Regions from separate parts of the Polycladomyces zharkentensis genome, predicted to be linked through region 3. Evidence: riboswitches for the same ligand, from Rfam matches in the RefSeq annotation. Region 3 holds a riboswitch; each other region holds the start of a gene.
What was found. Region 3 has a riboswitch for S-adenosylmethionine ahead of JQC72_RS03515 (homocysteine synthase). Riboswitches for the same ligand answer to the same signal wherever they lie in the genome.

Region 1 (2,269 bases), on a different contig from region 3:
GTGTCGTTTCACACCTATGCGGGAGAAGTGCAGGCGGTCCGTGGTGTCAACCTGACGTTGGAAAAGGGAGAAGCATTGGCCATTGTCGGGGAATCGGGCAGCGGCAAAAGCGTCACGGCACAGGCGATCATGCGCTTGATCCCTTCGCCGCCCGGCAAGATCAAAAGCGGTGAAATCCTGTTTGACGGGAAAGATCTGTTGAAGTTGACGGAAAAAGAGATGTTCCGGGTGCGTGGCTCAGAGATCGGGATGATCTTTCAGGACCCGATGACGTCGCTCAACCCGACGATGACGGTGGGCAAGCAGATCATGGAGGGGTTGATTTGGCACCAGCGCATTTCCCCTTCAGAAGCGCGCCGACGCGCGGTGGAAATGTTGCGTTTGGTGGGCATTCCCAGCCCTGAGACGCGGATTAACAATTACCCGCACGAATTCAGCGGCGGGATGCGACAACGGGCCATGATCGCCATCGCATTGGCCTGCAATCCCAAGATTTTGATCGCGGACGAGCCGACCACGGCATTGGACGTCACGATTCAGGCGCAAATCATCGAACTGTTGAAGGAACTGCAAAAGAAAACGGACACCGCTGTCATTTTGATCACCCACGATTTGGGCGTGGTCGCGGAAATGGCGCAACGCGTGGCGGTGATGTACGGGGGCAAGGTGGTGGAGACGGGAACGGTGGAAGAGATCTTCTACCGGCCGCGTCATCCGTACACCTGGGGACTGTTGGCTTCCATGCCCCGGCTCGATTTGGACCGGAAGCAGGAGTTGAAACCGATCCCCGGGTCCCCGCCGGATTTGTTCGATCCGCCCAAGGGTTGCCCGTTTGCCGATCGTTGTCCGTACACGATGCACATTTGCAACGACGAGATACCCGAAGTGACCGAGGTTTCCCGGACGCATCGCGTCAATTGCTGGCTGGAACACCCGGATGCACCGTCCGTCACGCATGAGCCGATCATTCGCTTTTCGTCCAAGTAGACATTGACAGAAATTTCGATCCATCGTATCATAAGCTTCAAATACGAATATCAGGAAACACCTTCTTATCCAGAGCGGCGGAGGGACTGGCCCGATGAAGCCCGGCAACCACCCCGTTTACCGCGTGCATCCACGCACACGTCAAACGGCGGGGAATGGTGCCAATTCCTGCAGAACCGACAGGTTCTGAGAGATGAGAAGGGGGACGGACTGCGATGGCATGGGAGCAGACGACACCCTCTTCTGATCGAAGAGGGTGTTTCCTTTTGAAAAAGGAGAGAAAACGCGTGGTAGCCAGCGTCGATACGGTGACAAAGAAAACGGTGGCCGTGGGGCCGGTAACATTGGAATGCGGTGAAACACTTCGGGATGTGTGCATTGCGGTGGAGACAGTGGGCAGCCTGTCGGCGAACCGGGACAACGTGGTATTGGTTTGTCACGCATTGACGGGGGATGCGCATGCCGTCGGGGATGAACGGGAACCGGGCTGGTGGGACGGTTTGATCGGACCCGGTCGTTACATCGACACCAATCGGTATTTTGTCGTCACCACCAATGTACTCGGCGGCTGTAATGGCAGTACGGGTCCGTCATCCATCAATCCGGATACGGGGCGACCCTATGGTTCGGCTTTTCCTCCGGTCACCATTCGCGATATGGTCCACGTGCAGTATCGTACGCTTCAGAAAATGGGCATCGATCGGGTTCATACCGTCATCGGCGGTTCCATGGGGGGAATGCAGGTACTGGAATGGGGCATCTTATACCCTGAAGCGGTGGAGAATTTGATCCCCATCGCCACCACGGCCGCGTTGTCCCCCATGGCCATCGCCTACAACGACATCGGGCGCCAAGCCATCATGTCCGATCCGGACTGGCAGGGAGGCGATTACTATCCGGGGCCGGGGCCGAAAAAAGGGCTGGCCATCGCCCGAATGGTCGGGATGGTCACCTACCGGACGGACACATTGTTTCACCAGCGGTTCCAACGCCGTTTGCAGACCGATGTGCCGGAATGGTCCCGGGACGCGACGTTTCAGGTGGAAAGCTATCTGCGATACCAGGGAGAAAAACTGGTCAACCGGTTTGATGCCAACAGTTATTTGTGTCTGCTCAAAGCGATGGACACGCATGATGTGGGCAGGGGACGTGGCGGAATGGCGGCCGCGCTGTCGAAAATCCGCTCCCGCGTGCTGATCATCGGCATTGAGGAGGATCGGTTGTTTCAAATTGAGGAGCAACGGACATTGTTTCGGGAATTACGGGCGCAGGGAAAAGATGC
Region 2 (2,269 bases), on a different contig from region 3:
GGATCGATGAAATTCCGCAGCTGATCAGTGTCTTGAAAGGGGACATGAGTTTGATCGGCCCGCGGCCGGAAAGACCGATGTTCACCGAGAAATTTGCCGCAGAGATTCCCGGATTCAAAAATCGCCTGTTGGTGAAACCGGGTTTGACCGGATGGGCACAGGTGAACGGTGGTTATGACATGACACCGAAAGAGAAATTCGAATTGGATATGTACTACATCAAACGGCAATCGTTCGCGCTGGATATGCGCATTCTGCTGCGTACGGTATGGGTGGTGCTGACCGGTAACGGTGCCCGTTGATTCGCTGTGCCAAGACAAAACGGATTGCCCCGAGGGTAATCCGTTTTTTCCCGTTTCTGTTCATTTGTATCACAAGCTTTCCCGACACATGAAGCTCCGGCTGTGGCAATCCCCCATTAAAAGGTCAGCCGAAGGGCCATATACAGGAGAAGCCAAAACGGGAGGCTTAAACCGGTCGCATTGATCAGGCCGATCCAAAACGATTTGCCGACAACCGTGCTCATGTCGGGCACCTCCGTTGTTCGTGTCCTTGATTGTCTTTATTATACGCGAATGTCCGTCGCCGTAGTGGGTTTTTGGCCATTTGTAAACGAAATGTAATCTCATGGTAATCTACCGTCATCATTCATCAAAAAAATTTGTATATTATGGGAAAGAAGAATGTCGTTGACATCGCGAACGTTGTCGTGGTAGGATGTAATCTGACAACTTGATACGACGATGTTGCGCGCTCTTATCAAGAGAGGTGGAGGGACTGGCCCGATGAAACCCGGCAACCGTCCGCGGTATGCACGCGGAAATGGTGCCAATTCCTGCAGAGCCCATCGGTTCTGGCAGATGAGAGAGGCGATTTTATGATAAATAAGATCCCTTTCTGCTCTGGCAGAAAGGGATCTTTTCTTACAGACAGGTGGTGAACGCGATGATTGTACTCGACCAAGTGAACAAAGTGTACCCTTCCTCGAAAGGCGAGGATGTGGTCGCGTTACAGGATATCAATCTCCGCATCGAACGCGGAGAAATTTTCGGGATCGTCGGTCACAGCGGAGCGGGGAAAAGCACATTGCTTCGACTGCTCAACGGATTGGAAAAACCCACTTCGGGCAGTGTCACGGTGGATGGCATTTCCATTTCCGAAAGCAGCGAGCGGGAGTTGCGCGAAGCGCGAAAGAAAATCGGCATGATTTTTCAGCATTTCCACTTGCTATGGTCCCGCACCGTGTGGGAAAATGTGGCCTTCCCCTTGGAGCTGGCGGGCAAATCGAAAAAGGAAATCCGGGAAAAAGTGGATGCCTTGCTGGAACGGGTGGGTCTTGCCCATCGGGCAAACGCGTATCCCGCCCAACTGTCCGGGGGACAGAAACAGCGTGTCGGCATCGCACGGGCGTTGGCCAATGATCCGAGCGTCTTGCTTTGTGATGAGGCGACATCGGCACTGGACCCGGAGACGACAGCTTCCATTTTGCAATTGTTGAAGGAGATCCACCGGGACACCGGCATTACGATGGTGATCATCACGCATGAAATGAGTGTGGTCAAACGGCTGTGCCACCGCATGGCCGTCATGGAAGCCGGAAAAGTGGTGGAACTGGGTGAGGTGGATACGCTGTTCCGGCAACCGAAACACCCGGTTACCCGACAATTCGTACAGTCCTATCACACTGAAGAACTGGAAGCTTCAAAAGAGCATGCCGCTTTGATCCAGGTGCGGTCAAATGATTTGGATCGCATCTGGTCCCGCTTGGCCGATTGGGTAAAACGAGGCGTGACAGTGACGATCTTGCCTGACCATGAGGAAAACGACGGAACGATCACCTTGCGGGTGAGCGGAGAAGGGGACCAAGTCCGGGATGCAGTGGAGGCGATCCGGGAATTTGAGGGCAGTTCGGAGGTGATCCCGTATGTTTGATCAACTGGACACCACCCTTTTGTGGCAAGCGACCGGGGAAACGCTGTACATGGTGGCCATCTCCACGTTTTTCTCGGCCGTGATCGGCATTCCGTTGGGGGTGCTCCTCGTGATCACGGATAAGGGACACCTGTGGGAAAACGTTGTGATCCAGCGGATCTTGGGCCTGATCGTCAACCTGTTCCGGGCGGTGCCGTTCATTGTACTGGTTCTCTTTCTGTTCCCGCTGTCCAAGCTGTTGGTCGGCACCACGCTTGGTCCGACGGCGGCCACGATTCCTCTGATCGCGGGAGCGGCCCCCTTCTACGCCCGAATGGTGGAAACCGCCATCCGGGAG
Region 3 (2,269 bases):
TGATGGCCGCTTTCAGCGCTTCGACATCACCGTACGGAATGATTTTGAAGCCGGGGGTCAACGGACCGAATCCGCGTTTGTACTCGTCACTGGACGAGAGGGAGACCGCGGTGATGGTCCGGCCGTGGAAGTTGTTTTCACAGACGATGATTTCCGCTTGGTTTTCCGGCACTTTCTTCACGTCATACGCCCAGCGCCGGGCCGCTTTGAGGGCGGTTTCCACCGCCTCGGCACCGGTATTCATCGGCAAGATCATCTCTTTGCCCGTCAGTTGAGCCACTTTTTCGTAAAAAAGTCCCAGCTGATCGTTATGGAAAGCACGGGAGGTCAAAGTGACTTTATCCGCTTGTTCTTTCAACGCCGCGATCAGGCGGGGATGGCGGTGTCCATGGTTCAATGCCGAATAGGCGCTCAGCATGTCCATGTACTTGTTGCCGTCGGCATCCTCCACCCAGACGCCTTCCGCCTTGGATATCACGATCGGCAGGGGATGATAGTTCCTGGCGCCGTATTTGTCCGTCAGTTCGATCAACGCTTGGTTTCGTGACATGATGGCCTCCTTGGATGAATAAATTTGATGTGTGGGCGCATATCAACACGCCCTGACCCGAAAATGAGCAATCTATCACCATTTTAGATGGAATTCGGAACGGAATCAATGACGGAACATTTTCTTTAAAAAGCGGTTGACGGCGACATGAGAGACCGGTATAATGAAAAACAAGTTTTCTGATTGTCGATACAATTGAATCGGATTTGGAATCTCTTATCGAGAGTGGTGGAGGGACTGGCCCGATGAAACCCGGCAACCCCGGTCTGTACGAACCGGAAGGTGCCAATTCCTGCGGAAACCGCCGCCAACGGTTTCCGAGAGATAAGAGAGGAGAGCTGGCGTATCCAAAGCCTCTTCTCTTATCGGAGAAGAGGCTTTTTCATTCCACTGTTGCAGGCTTCCGTCACCAATCGGAAAGGCGGCTTTTGGCAGGCGTGCCCTTCTGAGTGTGTGTTGCAAGAGCGAGAGAGAGGCTCACACGACCCACAGGGTATGCGGAGAGATACCCCAAAGCGTTCAATCCCTGCGAAAGGATGATGGTGATGAGCGATACGCAACAATACGGTTTGGAAACGTTGGCGGTCCACGGTGGCCAAGAACCTGACCCGACGACCAATGCCCGAGCGGTACCGATTTACCAAACCACTTCCTATGTATTCAATGATACGGAACATGCGGCCAATTTGTTTGCATTGAAAGAATTCGGCAATATCTACACCCGCATCATGAACCCGACACAAGATGTTTTTGAAAAGCGGGTGGCCGCGCTGGAAGGAGGCGTCGGTGCGCTGGCGACGAGTTCCGGTCAGGCGGCAATCACCTACTCCATCCTGAACATCGCCAAAGCCGGAGACGAAATCGTCTCATCCAGCAGCCTGTACGGCGGCACGTACAACCTGTTCCACCATACCTTTCCCAAGCTGGGAATTACCGTGCGGTTCGTCGACCCTTCCGATCCGGAAAATTTCAAAAAGGCGATCAATGAAAAGACGCGGGCCGTTTATGCGGAGATTATCGGCAACCCCAAAATGGACGTGCTGGATGTGGAGGCCGTGGCCAAAGTGGCGCATGATGCCGGCTTGCCGCTGATCGTGGACAATACGCTGGCCACTCCGTACCTGTGCCGGCCGATTGAGTTCGGGGCGGACATCGTGGTCCACTCGGCCACCAAATTCATCGGCGGTCACGGCACCAGTATCGGTGGGGTGATTGTGGATTCGGGCAAATTCGATTGGACCAACGGCAAATTCCCGGAATTGACCGAACCGGACCCCAGCTATCACGGGGTTTCCTACACGGAAGCGGTCGGACCGCTGGCATACATCATCAAGGCTCGGGTTCAATTGCTGCGGGACATCGGGGCATCCATTTCTCCGTTCAATGCGTTTTTGTTCTTGCAAGGGTTGGAAACGTTGCATCTGAGAATGGAACGGCACAGCGAGAACGCGCTTCGGGTTGCCCGGTTCCTCCAGGAACACGAACTGGTGGAGTGGGTGAGTCATCCGGGATTGGAAGGCCATCCGTCGTACGAAAAAGCGAAAAAATATCTGCCCAAAGGGCAAGGCGCCATTTTCACGTTCGGTATCAAAGGTGGTTTGGAAGCGGGCAAAAAACTCATCGAAAACTTACGCCTCTTCTCTCACCTGGCCAACGTGGGTGACGCCAAATCCCTCGTGATTCATCCGGCCAGCACCACTCATCAGCAGTTGACGGAAG

Region 1: linked by a shared signal. The riboswitch ahead of metX (homoserine O-acetyltransferase MetX) and the one ahead of JQC72_RS03515 (homocysteine synthase) in region 3 are both predicted to bind S-adenosylmethionine.
Region 2: linked by a shared signal. The riboswitch ahead of JQC72_RS00545 (methionine ABC transporter ATP-binding protein) and the one ahead of JQC72_RS03515 (homocysteine synthase) in region 3 are both predicted to bind S-adenosylmethionine.

The regions. Positions count from the first base shown of each region.
Region 1 covers NZ_JAFHAP010000006.1:154,202-156,470, forward strand. The annotation lists gene JQC72_RS06185 (ABC transporter ATP-binding protein) at 1-987, shown strand, start outside; SAM riboswitch class I at 1,050-1,187, shown strand; gene metX (homoserine O-acetyltransferase MetX) at 1,203-2,269, shown strand, end outside.
Region 2 covers NZ_JAFHAP010000001.1:119,930-122,198, reverse strand. The annotation lists gene JQC72_RS00550 (sugar transferase) at 1-302, shown strand, start outside; SAM riboswitch class I at 754-867, shown strand; gene JQC72_RS00545 (methionine ABC transporter ATP-binding protein) at 946-1,932, shown strand; gene JQC72_RS00540 (methionine ABC transporter permease) at 1,925-2,269, shown strand, end outside.
Region 3 covers NZ_JAFHAP010000004.1:344,846-347,114, reverse strand. The annotation lists gene JQC72_RS03520 (ornithine--oxo-acid transaminase) at 1-550, opposite strand, end outside; SAM riboswitch class I at 764-881, shown strand; gene JQC72_RS03515 (homocysteine synthase) at 1,096-2,269, shown strand, end outside.